3 regions of the Microlunatus antarcticus genome follow, and region 2 is predicted to be linked to each of the others. Evidence: predicted binding sites of a transcription regulator. Region 2 holds the regulator's gene; each other region holds the start of a gene.
What was found. The regulator LexA, encoded in region 2, represses DNA repair genes until DNA is damaged. The targets are predictions, from matches to a motif close to TCGAACANNTGTTCGA.
Positions count from the first base shown of each region.

Region 1: a site for LexA is predicted at 2,361-2,376, ahead of dinB (DNA polymerase IV). Genes of this name have one in related genera too.
Region 3: a site for LexA is predicted at 1,976-1,991, ahead of ruvC (crossover junction endodeoxyribonuclease RuvC). Genes of this name have one in related genera too.

Region 1 is NZ_JACHZG010000001.1:3,446,484-3,451,262, forward strand. It holds gene FHX39_RS16110 (transglutaminase family protein) at 1-756, shown strand, start outside; gene FHX39_RS16115 (DUF3040 domain-containing protein) at 797-946, opposite strand; gene dinB (DNA polymerase IV) at 1,110-2,324, opposite strand; gene FHX39_RS16125 (methyltransferase domain-containing protein) at 2,438-3,169, opposite strand; gene FHX39_RS16130 (hypothetical protein) at 3,505-4,242, opposite strand; gene FHX39_RS16135 (SelT/SelW/SelH family protein) at 4,239-4,601, opposite strand; gene FHX39_RS16140 (FAD-dependent oxidoreductase) at 4,649-4,779, shown strand, end outside.
Region 2 is NZ_JACHZG010000001.1:1,608,371-1,613,149, reverse strand. It holds gene FHX39_RS07475 (RDD family protein) at 1-512, shown strand, start outside; gene FHX39_RS07470 (hypothetical protein) at 529-915, opposite strand; gene lexA (transcriptional repressor LexA) at 1,178-2,011, shown strand; gene sthA (Si-specific NAD(P)(+) transhydrogenase) at 2,036-3,481, opposite strand; gene FHX39_RS07455 (ATP-dependent DNA helicase) at 3,533-4,779, opposite strand, start outside.
Region 3 is NZ_JACHZG010000001.1:2,423,552-2,428,330, reverse strand. It holds gene FHX39_RS11340 (hypothetical protein) at 125-1,036, shown strand; gene FHX39_RS11335 (YebC/PmpR family DNA-binding transcriptional regulator) at 1,152-1,913, shown strand; gene ruvC (crossover junction endodeoxyribonuclease RuvC) at 2,025-2,609, shown strand; gene ruvA (Holliday junction branch migration protein RuvA) at 2,606-3,214, shown strand; gene ruvB (Holliday junction branch migration DNA helicase RuvB) at 3,232-4,266, shown strand; gene yajC (preprotein translocase subunit YajC) at 4,365-4,779, shown strand, end outside.

The sequences.
Region 1 (4,779 bases), 1.8 Mb from region 2:
AACGGCATCCCCGCGCGGGTGGCCGTCGGCTTCCTGCCCGGCGCCCGGAGCGGTGACACGTTCAACGTCTCGGTGCGCGACATGCACGCCTGGCCCGAGCTCTACTTCGCCGGCTACGGGTGGGTGCGCTTCGAGCCGACGCCGGGCGTGCAGGCCGGCTCGCCGCCCGCCTGGACCGTCCCGACCGACGAGAGCGACACCCCGACGCCGAGCGCCTCCGCGTCGGCGGCGCCCAGCACCGCCACCCCGAGCGCGTCCGAGGCGCCGAGCACGGCCCCGCAGGAGACGCCGACCCAGACCACCACGACGACCACCACCTTCCCCTGGCGGACGGTCGGGGTCGTCGCCGGTGCGGTCGTGCTGCTGCTCCTGCTCGCCACGCCGGCCGTGCTCCGCATCCGGCGGCGCCGGGCCCGGCTGGCCGCGGACGGACCCACGGACGAGCAGGTCGAGGCGGCCTGGGCGGAGCTGCGCGACACGGTCCTCGACTTCGGCGGCACCTGGCCCTCGGGCACCCCGCGCGCCGTCGGCCGCGAGGTCGGCCAGCGGCTCGAGCCGTCCGACCGCGAGGACCTCGGCCGCGTCGCCACCCTCGTCGAGCGCGCGCGCTACGCCCCGAGCCTGGGCGACCCCGGCGCGACGGCCGACCTGCCCGGGACCACCACGTCGCTGCGCGAGGCGATCACCGCGCCGGCCGGGCTGGGGCGGCGCGTCCGTGCGTTCCTGGTCCCGGCCTCCCTCTTCCGCCGTCGCTGAGCCCCCGCGTCGCTGAGCTGGGCCGCCGCCGGGCGCGAGGTCAGGTCGGCTGCCAGACCAGCGCAGCCCGCCGGCGGTGGACCCGGCGCGTGCCGGTTCCGCGCATGGCGTTGACGAGCTTGGGGTCCTCGGCCGCCAGGGCGGCCTCCATCTGCTCGAGAAGCCGTTGCTCCTCGTTCGAGAGGGCCATCGGCCACCTCCCACCGGGTCACGTGATCAACTTCGGCCATCCTACGTGGCTGGCCGCCGGTCGAGAGGCGCGCGGCGAGATCGAGACCCAACCGCGACGACACCGTCGTCAGTCACACAGAAACCCACGTGCACGCCGTAGGCTTCGCCAGTCTAGGTGCGCTTCAGGTCAGGGGGAACAGCCCCAGCGAATTGGCCTCTGCGACGCTCGTCGCACGACGGTTCCCGCCCAGCACGGCGCGCCGGACGGCACCCGGCCCGAAGCGCGCGACCGTCTCGTCGATGGCGTGCTCGGCCTCGCGCCAGCCGAACTCCGGGTCGGTCAGCTGCGGCTGCCGGTGGGCCCGGGACTCCCCCACGAGGCCCTCCACCCGGACGCCGACCCGACGGATCCGCGCGCGGTCCAGCCCGAGGCGGTCGTACGTGGCCATCACCGCCGCGTGGATCTCCTCGCCCACGTCGGTCGGGGAGTCCACGGTGACCGCGCGCGTGATCTCCCGGAAGTCGGCGAACCGGAGGCAGAGCACCACGGTCCGGCCGAGGAGGCCCTGCTTGCGCATCCGGCGGGCGGTCTTGTCGGCCATCCGCAGCAGCTCGCGGGACACGTCCTCACGGCGGTCGGTGTCGACCGAGAGCGTCTCCTGCGACCCCACGCTGCGCTCCCGCGTCCACGGCACGACCGTCCGCGCGTCCCGGCCCCACGCCAGAGCCCTCAGCCCGGCGCCGGCGTTCGGGCCGAACACGGGTCGGAGCGCCCGGACGTCGGCGTGCGCGAGGTCGCCCACCGTCTCGATCCCGAGCCGGTGCAGCTTGGCCGCCGTGGCCGCCCCCACGCCCCACATCGACTCGACCGGCAGCGGGTGGAGGAACTCGGTCACCTGGTCCGGCCGGACCTCGACCAGGCCGTCCGGCTTGGCCGCGCGCGACGCGACCTTGGCCACGAACTTGCTCGGCCCGATCCCGACCGAGCAGGTGATGTGCTGCTCGTCGGCGATCGTCGCCCGCAGCCGCTCCCCCATCGCCACGGCGGACCCGTGCATCCGCAGGGCGCCGGTCACGTCGATGAAGGCCTCGTCCACGGAGGCGGACTCCACCACGGCGCTGAACGAGCTGAACACCTCGACGATGGCCTTGGAGACGGCGACGTAGCTGTCGAAGTCCGGCGGCAGGAACGTCGCCCGTGGCGCCAGCCGACGGGCCTCGGAGGACGACATCCCGGACCGTACGCCGCGGGCGCGGGCCTCGTAGGTGCAGGACAGGACGACCCCACGCCCCTCGCCGCCGACGATGACGGGCGTCCCCTGCAGGTCCGGCCGCCCGCGCAGCGCCACGGAAGCGTAGAACGCGTCCATGTCGACGTGCATGATCGTCCGGGTCACCGGGCGGCTCCGACGGCACGCGCGTGGCGGACGGATTCGAACACGCGTTCTACGGTAGCAAGCGGCACCGACAGCCCGCCGGAGGCACGACGCACGGGACGGGCGGGCCGGGGTCAGGAGCCGCTGAGCACCTGCTCGGGCGGCAGCTGGGCGAAGACGTGGACGTGCGGCGCCAGCGCCCGGAACGCGGGGTCCCGGCTCACCGCCGTCTCGAGGGCCAGCAGCTCGGCCCAGGCGGCGGGGCTCTCCACCACGGCCTCGCCCACGAGGTCGGAGACGGCCCCGATGCCGTCGGCCTCGCGCACGGCGAAGCCCGCGGCCTCGACCAGCGCGGTCACCGCCGCGAAGTCCAGGCGCCGCGGGTCGTCCCAGGTCTGGCGGGCGGCGGCGAGGTTGCCGGCCACGGCCTGGAGGACCACGAGGGCGTGCTTCTGCGCGACCAGGAGGCTGAGGGCCCCGCCCGGACGCAGCACCGCGGCGGCGTCGGCCAGCACGGCCGCCGGGTCGTCGACGACCTCCAGCACGCGGTGGCAGAGGACCACGTCGACGGCCCCGCGCCCGAGCAGGCGGACCAGGTCGGAGGCGTCACCCTGGCGCGCGGCGACGGTGCCCTCGAGGTGGTCGTCGGCCAGCCGGCGCTCCAGGGAGGCGAGCGCGTCGGGACTGGGGTCCACGACGGTCACGTGGTGCCCGCGCCGGGCGACGTCGAGCGCGAGGCCACCGGTGCCGCCGCCGAGGTCGACGACGTCGAGCGCCCGCTGCTCCCCCGGGACGAGCCCGTCGAGCTGGGCGCCGAGGACCTCCTCGAGCCGTGCCGAGGCGACCGAACGCCGTCGTCTGGACATCGCCACCGACCCTCCTCCTCGCCCGCTCGTCCGCCGCACCGCAGGCCTGCGCAGCGTAGCGGTGGAGGCCGAGCCGGGCCCGGACGATCGACGACCCCGGTGCGGACGGGGGTCGAGGTCCGTCCGCACCGGGGTCGAGACGTCGGTGCGTGCCGCGAACACGCCACCGTGGTTCGGCGGTGTCGTCGGGCCCCTTCCCCAAGCAGCCTCTCGAACACCTGTTCGAACTCTCCGAACACTACCGCCGGGCACCGACAGTTGTGCGGGACGCGCGCCACCCGCGTGTCGAACCCGCGGCGACGACTCGGTGAACGGCCGGCGCCACCGCTCTCGGCTCAGTGCACGCGACCGCGTTCCCGGAAGACCTGCGTCGGGACGTGGGCGGCGAAGCTCGGGGCCGGCACGAGGTCGTCCGGGGTGCCGTGCTCGCCGACCTCGCCGATGTTCCGGACGCGGCTGGCGAGGGGCGCCACGGCGCCGAGCCCGCGGCTCGGGAAGACCCGGGTGTTCAGGTTCCAGTCCCAGCCGGTCTCGAAGCCGGGCGAGCCGTTGAACGTCGAGTAGTCGCGGTCCCAGGTCGGGCCCAGCAGCCCGGTCCAGCGGTCGCGCCAGGTGCCCCAGACCCAGGGGCAGAAGGCGTCGGTGCGAGCCAGCTCGGCGTGGTCCGCGTCCGCCGGCCCGGCGCTGAAGGCGTGGGCCGTGGCGACCGTCGGCTCCGCGGCGTACGTCGTCGCCACGTGGGCGAAGAGCTCGAGCACGTCGTCGCTCACCAGCAGGTCGTCCTCGGCCCGGACCACGAAGTCGTGCCCGGCGGCGAAGAGCGCGTCGAGGTGGACGTACGGGTTCTCCAGGACCCCGAGCCGGGTCGGGTTGAGCACGACCTCGACGTCGCGGTGGCCGGTCCGCCGCACGAACGCGTCCACCAGCCCCACGACCTCGCCCGCGACGTCGCTGGGCTCGACGGCGACCCGGACGTGCCAGTCGGCCAGGCCGCGCACCGCGGCCCAGGCGTCGAGGACGGGGTCGAGGTAGTGCGGGCGGTCGAAGACGGTGAGCAGCAGCGCGCGGTTCACGCCCCGCCCTCGACGCTGTCCTTCACGCTGCCCGCGACCGGGACCGCCGCGTGCCGGTCGGTGTGGCCCAGGCTGCGACCGGGGGCCACGCGGTCCCGGACCAGGCGCTTGAGCGGCGCGAGGTCGGGGAAGCCGCCGTCGCGCTTGCGGTCCCAGACCACGTCGTCGTCGATGGCCACGGTGAAGACGCCGCCGACCCCGGGGACCAGCGCGACCTCGCCGAGCTCGGTGGTGAACGAGGTCAGCAGCTCCCCGGCCAGCCAGGTCGCCCGGAGCAGCCAGCGGCACTGCGTGCAGTAGGTGATGCTCACCCGGGGCCGGTCGCCCTCCGGGAGCTCGGGGGCCGCGGGCTCGCTCATGGGGCCAGCCTGCCACCGCCGCGGGCGCCCTCGCCTACCCTCGCCTCGTGCCGACCGCCGACGGACCGCTGGTCGCCGTGGTCGGCGGTGGCCTGGCGGGGATGGCCGCGGCGGCCCGGCTGGCGAAGATGGGCCACGCCGTCGTCCTGCACGAAGCGTCGGACGTCCTCGGCGGGCG
Region 2 (4,779 bases):
CCTGGGGTCCGGGCGCTCCCTGGACCCCGCCGCCGCGGGACGACTACGCCGGGTGGGGTCGCCGGGTGGCGGGACTCGTCATCGACCACGCCCCCAGCTATGTCGCTCTGGTCGTGCTCTACGCCGGCTACCTCCCGACGTACCTGGGCTTCTTCCGTCGTGAGCTGAACGTCCCCCCGAGCTACTGGCTGGTGCTGATCGGCACGCTGCTGTCGCTGGGCGCCTTCGGGTGGTCGGTCTACAACCGCTACTTCCTGGCGGGACGTTCCGGGCAGAGCGTCGGCAAGCGCGTGACGAAGACCTGGCTGGTCAGCCAGACGACCGGGAGACCGATCGGGCCCTTCAACGCGTTCCTGCGCGACCTGCTGCACATCGTCGACGGCTTCGGCTACGTCGGCTACCTCTGGCCGCTCTGGGACGACGAGCACCAGACGCTGGCCGACAAGCTCGCGCAGACGATCGTCGTCCGCACTCCTGTGCCGCCGCTGACGGATCTCGAACGCCGGGGCTGAGCCCCCGCGTGCCGGCTCAGGGCTGGACGAGCACCGGCGCAGCGACCGAGTGGCTGGGCTGGTAGCTCTCGCCCGTGACCCGCAGGGCGGTCAGCCCGACGACCGCGATGCTGGCGGCGACCAGCGCCGCCGCCATCACGAGGACGACGGCGAGGCCGCGCTCGGTGAGGCGCCAGCTGCGGCTGACCGGCTCGACAGCCCGAGCCGGAGCGCACGCCCGCGCGCCGGTCGAGGACCCGGCCACGGCCGGGGCGGTGAAGCGCAGCCGACGCGGGCGGGCCGTCGGGCCGACGCCCGGACCGGGCCGGCGGGGCGTGGTGCGCGTCGGGGCGGGGGCCGGTCGACCCACGCGCACGTCGGCGGTCGGTCGGTCGGTCACGGGCTCGGCGAAAGCGACACTCATGGCGATGCTCCTCAGCGGGTCGGGCGTCCGGTCGAACGTAGGTTCGATCGAACGCATGTTCGATGTGTACCGCACCTCGTCGCCGAGTGCAAGCACATTCGAATCGGTGTTCGAGGACTTCATGTCCCAGAGCACACCAGAGGGGTCTGACAGAAACGGCGCCGAAGGAGCACGCGAGCCGCCGAACGACGGATCACGACGAAGCGCGACACGCTCGAACAGGTGTTTGAATGTGGTCGACGTCATCTTTAGAGTGCGGTTCATGGCACACGACGACACGCCTGACGGCACGCTCACCGATCCCGCCCGCCCGGCCCGGCGCCGTGGCCGGCCGACCAAGGCCGAGGTCGCCGCGCAGCTCGCCGAGTCCGCCTCGGTCAGCTCGCTGCCCGACGGTCCGGCCGACAGCACCGGGCTCACCCCGCGCCAGCGTCGGATCCTCGAGGTCATCCGCGACACCGTCGAGTCCCGCGGCTACCCCCCGAGCATCCGGGAGATGGGCGAGGCGGTCGGGCTGGCGAGCTCGTCGAGCGTGTCGCACCAGCTGAAGGCCCTCGAGCAGAAGGGCTTCCTGCGCCGCGACCCCAACCGGCCACGCGCGCTCGAGGTGCTGCTACCGGGCGAGGACCGCCGCGCGAGTGTCGCGAGCACGGCACCGGCCCCCGTCGACCGTCGGCCGCGCCTGGTCGAGATGGACGACTCCGGCATCAACCAGTACCCGGAGCCGGTGCACGTACCGGTCCTGGGGCGCATCGCCGCCGGCGGGCCGATCCTGGCCGAGGAGCGCATCGAGGACGTCTTCGCGCTGCCGCGCCAGCTGGTGGGCGAGGGGACGATGTTCACCCTCGAGGTCCGCGGCGACTCGATGATCGAGGCCGCGATCTGCGACGGCGACTGGGTGGTCGTGCGGCAGCAGCCGAGCGCGGACAACGGGGACATCGTGGCCGCGCTGCTCGACAACGAGGCGACCGTCAAGACGTTCAAGCGCGAGCCCGGCCAGGTCTGGCTCATGCCGCACAACCCGGCGTACGACCCGATCGACGGCAACCACGCCACGATCCTCGGCAAGGTCGTCGCCGTCCTGCGTCGGCTCTGACGCAGGAGGGGCCGGGCAGCAGACCTAGCGCAGGCTGGGCTCCGCAGCCGCCATCTGCGAGGTCAGCCTCGCGACGGCCCGGAGCTTGTTGGCGACGTCGAGGGCGGCGACCTTGTACGCCTCCGACAGCGTCGGGTAGTTGAGGACCGTGTCGACGAGGTAGTCGACGGTCCCGCCGCAGCCCATGATCGCCTGACCGATGTGGACCAGCTCGGTCGCGTTGGTCCCGAAGATGTGCACGCCGAGGATCTCGCGGGTGTCGGCGTGCACGATCAGCTTGAGCATCCCGTACGAGTCCCCGATGATCTGGCCGCGCGCCAGCTCGCGGTAGCGCGAGATCCCGACCTCGAACGGCACCGACTCACGCGTCAGCTCCCCCTCGGTCTTCCCGCAGTAGCTGATCTCGGGGATCGTGTAGATGCCGATCGGCTGCAGCGCCTGGAGGTCGCGGACCGGCTCGTCGAACGCGTGGGACGCGGCGAGCCGACCCTGGTCCATCGAGGTGGCCGCGAGGGCCGGGAAGCCGATGACGTCCCCGACCGCGTAGATGTGGGGCACCGTGGTCTGGTACTTCTCGTTCACCGACAGCCGACCGCGCTTGTCCGCCTCCAGACCTGCGCGCTCGAGGTCGAGGGCCGTCGTGTTTCCCTGGCGTCCGGCCGAGTGCATGACGACCTCGGCGGCGATCCGCTTGCCGGAGGCGAGGGTCGTGATGGTCCCGCCGCCCGAGCTCTCCACCGACGCCACCTCCTCGCCGAAGCGGAACGACATGGTGTGGTCGCGCAGGTGGAACTTGAGGGACTCGACGATCTCGGGGTCGCAGAAGTCGAGCATCTGGTCGCGCTTCTCGACCAGCGTGACCCGCGTGCCGAGGGCCGCGAACATCGACGCGTACTCCACGCCGATCACGCCGGCGCCGACCACGACCATCGACCCAGGGACCTCGTCGACCGCGAGGATCTGGTCGGAGTCGAGCACCCGTACGCCGTCGAACTTCACGTTCGCCGGCCGCGCCGGGACGGTTCCGGTGGCGATGACGATGACGCCGGCGGTCAGCGTCCGGTGCGACGGCTGGCCCTCCAGGTCCACCGACAGGGTGTGCGGGTCGAGGAACGACGCCGTCCCCGGGATCAGCTCGATGTGGTTGCGCTGGAGCTGGGCCCGGATGACCTCGGTCTCCCGTCCGATCACGTGCTGCAGCCGGGCCAGCAGGTCGGAGATCGTGATCTCCTCCTTGACCCGGTAGCTCGCGCCGTACAGCTCGCGCATGTCCATGCCGGTCAGGTAGAGCACGGCCTCGCGCAGCGTCTTCGACGGGATGGTCCCGGTGTTGACGCACACCCCGCCGACCATCGACTTGCTGTCGATGACGCAGACCTTCTTGCCCAGCTTGGCGGCCATGATCGCCGCCTTCTGACCGCCCGGGCCCGAGCCGATGACGGCCAGGTCGACGTCGTAGGTGTGCTCCATGCGGCACACCCTGTCACCCGACCGGCGGAGGTCGGCGTCCGGTCGGCCGCCCTACGGCGTCTCGGCCAGCCGACGGAGCGCCCCCACGGCGATCTCGCGGTCGGTGGTCTCCCACATGTCGGGCATGGACGCGCGCAGGAACGACCCGTAGCGCGCGGTCACCAGCCGCGGGTCGAGCACCGCGACGACCCCGCGGTCGCTGCTGCGGCGCACCAGGCGGCCGGAGCCCTGCGCGAGCAGCAGCGCGGCGTGGGTGGCCGCGACGCTCATGAAGCCGTTCCCGCCCGCGTCAGCGACCGCCTTCTGCCGGGCCAGCGTGAGCGGCTCGTCGGGCCGGGGGAAGGGGATGCGGTCGATGATCACGAGCTGGCAGGTCGCGCCCGGGACGTCGACGCCCTGCCAGAGCGAGAGCGTGCCGAAGAGGCTCGTCGTCTCCTCCGCGGTGAAGCGGCGGGTCAGGTCGGAGAGCTGGGCGTCGCCCTGGCACAGGATCGTCATCTTGGGCAGCTGCCGCCGGACGTGCACCGCCGCGGCTTCGGCGGCCCGCCGCGACGAGAACAGCCCGAGGGTGCGCCCCCCGGCCGCCCACACCAGCTCGGCGATCTCGTCAAGAACCTCTTTGCTCATCCCGTCGCGCCCCGGGGTCGGCAGGGTCCGGGCGACGTAGCGGATCGCCTGGTGGCGGTAGTCGAAGGGCGACCCGACGTCGAGGGCGCGCCACGGGACGACGACGTCGGCGCCGGCCTTGTCCCCGCCGGACGCGACGGGCACGTACGGCGAGGACTCGTCGTCGCGGTCCCGGGCCCGCAGCCCGAGGCTGCCCGCGCTGGGCCCGAAGTCGTCACCGAGCTTGAGGGTGGCCGAGGTGAGCACGACCGTGCGCTCGCCGAACACCGCGGAGCGCATGAGCCCGGCGACGGACAGGGGCGCGACGCGCGCCTCGCGCCCGGAACGTTCCCGCTCGGTCACCCACACCACGTCGTACGCCGACAGCGCGGCCATCCGCTCGGCGACGTCGAAGACCTCACTCACCGCCGCGGCGGCCTGCCGCTGCTCGGGGCTCGCCTTCTCCGAGCCGCTCGTGAGCCCGGAGACTGCGGCCCGCGACGCGGCACGCACCCGCTCCACGGCCGCGACGAAGGCCGAGGACGGGTCCTCGACGCGCTCGAGCGGCGACTCGTCCAGCGCCTCGCGCAGGTCGTCGGCGGACTCGAGCAGCTCCAGGGCCGTCTCGTCGGACAGGAACGTCACGGCCCGCTTGCCGACCCGCTCGACCTGCTGCGGGCTCAGCTCGCCCG
Region 3 (4,779 bases), 820 kb from region 2:
ACTCCCGACACGGCAGATCGAGGTTCGGGCGTCCGGAGTCAGCGGTTTCTCGGCGCTCGCACGTTGTCCACAGGTTCGCGGGGTGGGACCGGCAGGATCGGTGACTCCTGACCATCCTCCAGACGTGGAGGACGTCGTCCGGGGCAGGGTCAGGCGGGCCGGGTGGACCGCGGTCGCGCGAGGGGTGCATGCGGCGGGTGTGGAGCCCGACCTGGCCCACCGGCTCAGGGGCTGGAGCCTGGTGCTGCCGGAGTCGGCCGTGATCACGCACCTCACCGCGGCGGCCCTACGGGGATGGTGGCTGCCGCAGGCGCTGCCGCAGCCGGTGTTCGCCGCGGTCGCGGAGCGGGACCGCCATCCGCAGCGGCACGGTCTGAAGGTGCTCCGTCTGAACGGGAACGGCACGGTCGAGCAGGTCGACGGCGTACGGCTGGCCACCCCTGCCGAGACCCTGTTGACGTGCGCGGCCGACCTCGACGTGCTCGATCTCGTGGTGCTGGCCGACTCGGCGCTCCACCTCGGCCACTGCACGACGGCCGACCTCGTCGAGGCGACCTGCGCGCGGCGACGCGGCGTCCGGATGCTGCGAGAGGTCCTACCCCTGCTCGACGGCCGCAGCGAGTCTGCGTGGGAGTCTGTCCTGCGGCTGCTGCACGTCACAGCCGACGTCGAGGTCGAGCCGCAGCACGAGATCCGTACGGCCGCAGGGACGTTCGTCGCCCGGGCCGACCTCTGGCTGGTGGGCACTCGGCGCATCCACGAGTACGACGGCGCCGACCACCGGGACGTCGAGACGCACCGCGCCGACCTCGCCCGCGAACGGCGGCTGGTGGACGACCGGTGGGAGCGCTGCGGTTACACGGCGCGGGAGGTGCTCCGCCGCGGCGGCGAGATCATCGCCGCCGCCGACGCCGCGCTGCAGCGGTCGTGGCACCCCGGCCGGCTCGCGGCGTGGCGCGACCTCGTCTCGCGCTCGTCCTACGGATCGGCCGGCCGCCGCCGGCTGCTGGAGCGCTGGGCGCCCACGAACCGCTGACTCCCGACCCGTGGAGCCGGCCAGCAGCTGTCGGGAGTCAGCGTTTCCCGTGGATCCCGGCGAGAGGAGAACGGGTGGAGAGGGAGCGGGTGCGGCGGGACTACGATCTAGAACCATGTCGGGTCATTCCAAGTGGGCCACCACCAAGCATCAGAAGGCCGTCGTCGACGCGCGTCGCGCGAAGTCCTTCGCCAAGCTCATCAAGAACATCGAGGTCGCCGCTCGGCTGGGCGGCGGTGATCTCGACGGCAACCCCACGCTGTACGACGCCGTCCAGAAGGCCCGCAAGACTTCGGTCCCCAAGGACAACATCGAGCGCGCCATCAAGCGCGGCTCCGGTGCCGAGGGCGGCGGCGCCGCGTACGAGACGCTGTTCTACGAGGCGTACGGCCCGGCCGGCATCGCGATGCTCATCGAGTGCCTGACCGACAACCGGAACCGTTCCGCCTCCGACGTCCGCGTCGCGGTCACCCGCAACGGCGGCACGATGGCCGACGTCGGGTCGACCGCGCGGGTGTTCAGCCGCAAGGGCGTCGTCCTGCTGACCAAGCAGCAGGAGGGGCGCACCCTCACCGAGGACGACGTCCTCGAGGCGACCCTGGACGCCGGGCCCGACGAGGTCAACGACCTCGACGACGCCTTCGAGATCATCAGCGACCCGGCGGTCACCGTCGCCGTGCGCACCGCGGTGCAGGAGGCCGGGCTCGACTACGACTCGGCCGAGGTCTCCTTCGTGCCCGAGTTCACGCAGCCGGCCGACGCGGAGACGCTAGAGAAGCTCGAGCGCCTCGTCGACGCCCTCGAGGACTCCGACGACGTGCAGAACGTCTTCACCAACGCCGACGTCCAGAACGACGCCCTGGTCAACGCCGGCTGAGCCTGATCGGGGCGGCCGCGCGCGTGTCGGGCGGCCGGGGTCCACGACTCCTCGGTTAGCGTACGAACGCGTGTTCGGTTCCGCACGCGCTCCGACGACGAGGGAGACCCCGTGCGCGTGCTCGGCATCGACCCCGGCCTGACCCGCTGTGGTCTCGGCATGGTGGACGGCGTGCCCGGGCGCAAGCCGTTCGTCCTGGCCGTCGACGTGCTCCGGACGTCCCCGCACGAGGAGACCGGCGTACGGCTGGCCGCCCTCGAGGCGACGTTCGAGGAGTGGGTGCAGCGCTACCGCCCGTCCGTCGTCGCCGTGGAACGCGTCTTCGCCCAGCACAACGTGGGCACCGTCATGGGGACGGCGCAGGCCGCGGGGATCGCCCTGCTGGTCGCTGCCCGGCACGGCATCCCGGCCGCCCTCCACACGCCCAGCGAGGTGAAGGCGGCCATCACCGGGTCCGGCCGGGCCGGCAAGGACCAGGTCGGGGCCATGGTGGCCCGCATCCTCCAGCTGACCGAGGTGCCCAAGCCGGCCGACGCCGCCGACGCCCTCGCGCTCGCCATCTGCCACGTCTGGCGGGGGAGCAGCACCGACCGGCTCGACCAGGCCCAGCAGTCCGCCTCGAGCGTGGCCGCGCGACAGCAGCGGGCCTACGCCCAGGCCGCTACCCAGGCCCGTACGAAGGGAGCACGTGCATGATCGCCCAGGTCAGCGGGAACGTGGCCGCCCTCGGCCCCACGTCCGCGGTCGTCGAGACCGGTGGGGTCGGGCTGCTCGCGCTGTGCAGCCCGGGCACCCTCGCCGCCCTGCGGGTGGGGCAGCGCACCACGCTGTTCACCTCGTTGGTGGTGCGCGAGGACTCCCTGACGCTCTTCGGCTTCGCCACCGTGGACGAGCGGGAGTTCTTCGAGCTCCTGACGACCGCGACCGGGGTCGGCCCCAAGCTGGCGCAGGCGGCGCTCGCGGTGCTCAGCCCGAACGAGCTGCGCACCGCCATCGCGACGGAGAACCTCGTCACGCTGTGCCGGGTCCCGGGGATCGGTCGCAAGGGCGCCCAGCGGATCGTCCTCGAGCTGAAGGACAAGATCAACACCGTCGGCCTGGTCGCCGAGCTCGGCGCCCCGACCCTCCCGGCCCAGGCGGTCTGGCGCCACCAGGTGGCTCAGGGCCTCGTCGGGCTCGGCTGGACGCTGCGTGACGCCGAGGCGGCCTGCGACGACGTCGAGCCGATGCTCGTCGAGCAGCCCGACCTGGGCGTGCCGGCCCTCATGCGCGCTGCTCTGCTCAGCCTGGCGCGCCCGTGAGCCTCGACCCCGTGGACATGCACTCCGTGGCCGACCCGGACGAGCGGGCGGCCGAGTCGGCGTTGCGGCCGACCTCGCTGGCCGAGTTCGAGGGTCAGCCCCGCGTCTCCGAGCAGCTCGGCCTGGTGCTGGCCGCCGCCCGCCGTCGGGGCGGGGTCGCGGACCACGTCCTGCTGTCCGGCCCGCCCGGGCTGGGCAAGACGACGCTGGCGATGATCATCGCTGCCGAGATGACGGCGCCGCTCCGCATCTCCAGCGGGCCGGCCATCCAGCACGCGGGCGACCTCGCCGCGATCCTGTCCGGGCTGACCGAGGGCGAGGTGCTGTTCCTCGACGAGATCCACCGGCTCTCGCGGCCGGCCGAGGAGATGCTCTACCTCGCGATGGAGGACTTCCGCGTCGACGTCGTCGTCGGCAAGGGTCCCGGCGCCACGGCGATCCCCATCGAGATCCCGCGCTTCACCCTCGTCGGCGCGACCACGCGGGCCGGCCTGCTCCCGAGCCCCCTGCGCGACCGCTTCGGGTTCACCGGCCAGCTCGAGTTCTACGACCCGGCCGACCTCGAGCACATCGTGCGGCGCTCGGCCGTCCTGCTGGGCGTCGAGCTCGAGCCCGACGCGGCGCGCGAGATCGCCGGCCGGTCCCGCGGCACCCCGCGCATCGTCAACCGGCTGCTCCGCCGCGTCCGGGACTTCGCCGAGGTGCGCGGCTCGGGCCGGCTGACCCAGGCGGTCGCCGCCGCGGCGCTCGAGCTGTACGAGGTCGACTCCATCGGCCTGGACCGCCTCGACCGCGCCGTCCTCGTCGCGATCTGCAAGCGGTTCGCCGGCGGACCCGTCGGTCTGTCCACCCTGGCCATCTCCGTGGGCGAGGAGCGCGAGACCGTCGAGGAGGTCGCGGAACCGTTCCTGGTGCGCGAGGGGTTCCTGATGCGGACGCCGCGCGGTCGCGTCGCCACGCCCGCGGCCTGGGCCCACCTCGGGCTCACGCCTCCGGGCAGCACCGCGTGGACGCCGCCGGGCGGCGCGCCCGACCCGGGCCTGTTCGGCTGACTACAGGGATTCGGCGGATCGCTGGGTAGAGTTCACCGGTCGGGCCGTGGTCTCCACCACGTCCGGCACCCTCCGACCCCAACCCGGAACGGCACATCGTGGCTTCCAACCAATACAGCACGCTGATCCTCGTCCTCCTCATGGTGGTCGCGTTCTACTTCCTGATCCTGCGGCCGCAGAAGAAGCGCCAGCAGGCTCTGCAGAAGATGACGCGCGAGCTCCAGCCCGGCGACCAGGTGCTGCTCGGCAGCGGCCTGTTCGGCACGCTCGTCTCGCTCGGCACCAAGCAGGCCGTCCTCGAGATCGCCCCCGGCGTCGAGCTGACGGTGCTCAAGCAGGCCATCGTGCGCCGCGCGACCGAGGCCGACGTCGACGCGGTCTCCGAGGACGAGGTCGGCGACGAGCTCGAGGCCGAGGCGACCTCCACGTACGACTCCGGCGCCGTCCCGCCCGTGGTCCGCGCCGACGCCGACGTCGACGCCTCCTCGCCGTACCCGTCGAGCACCACCAGCC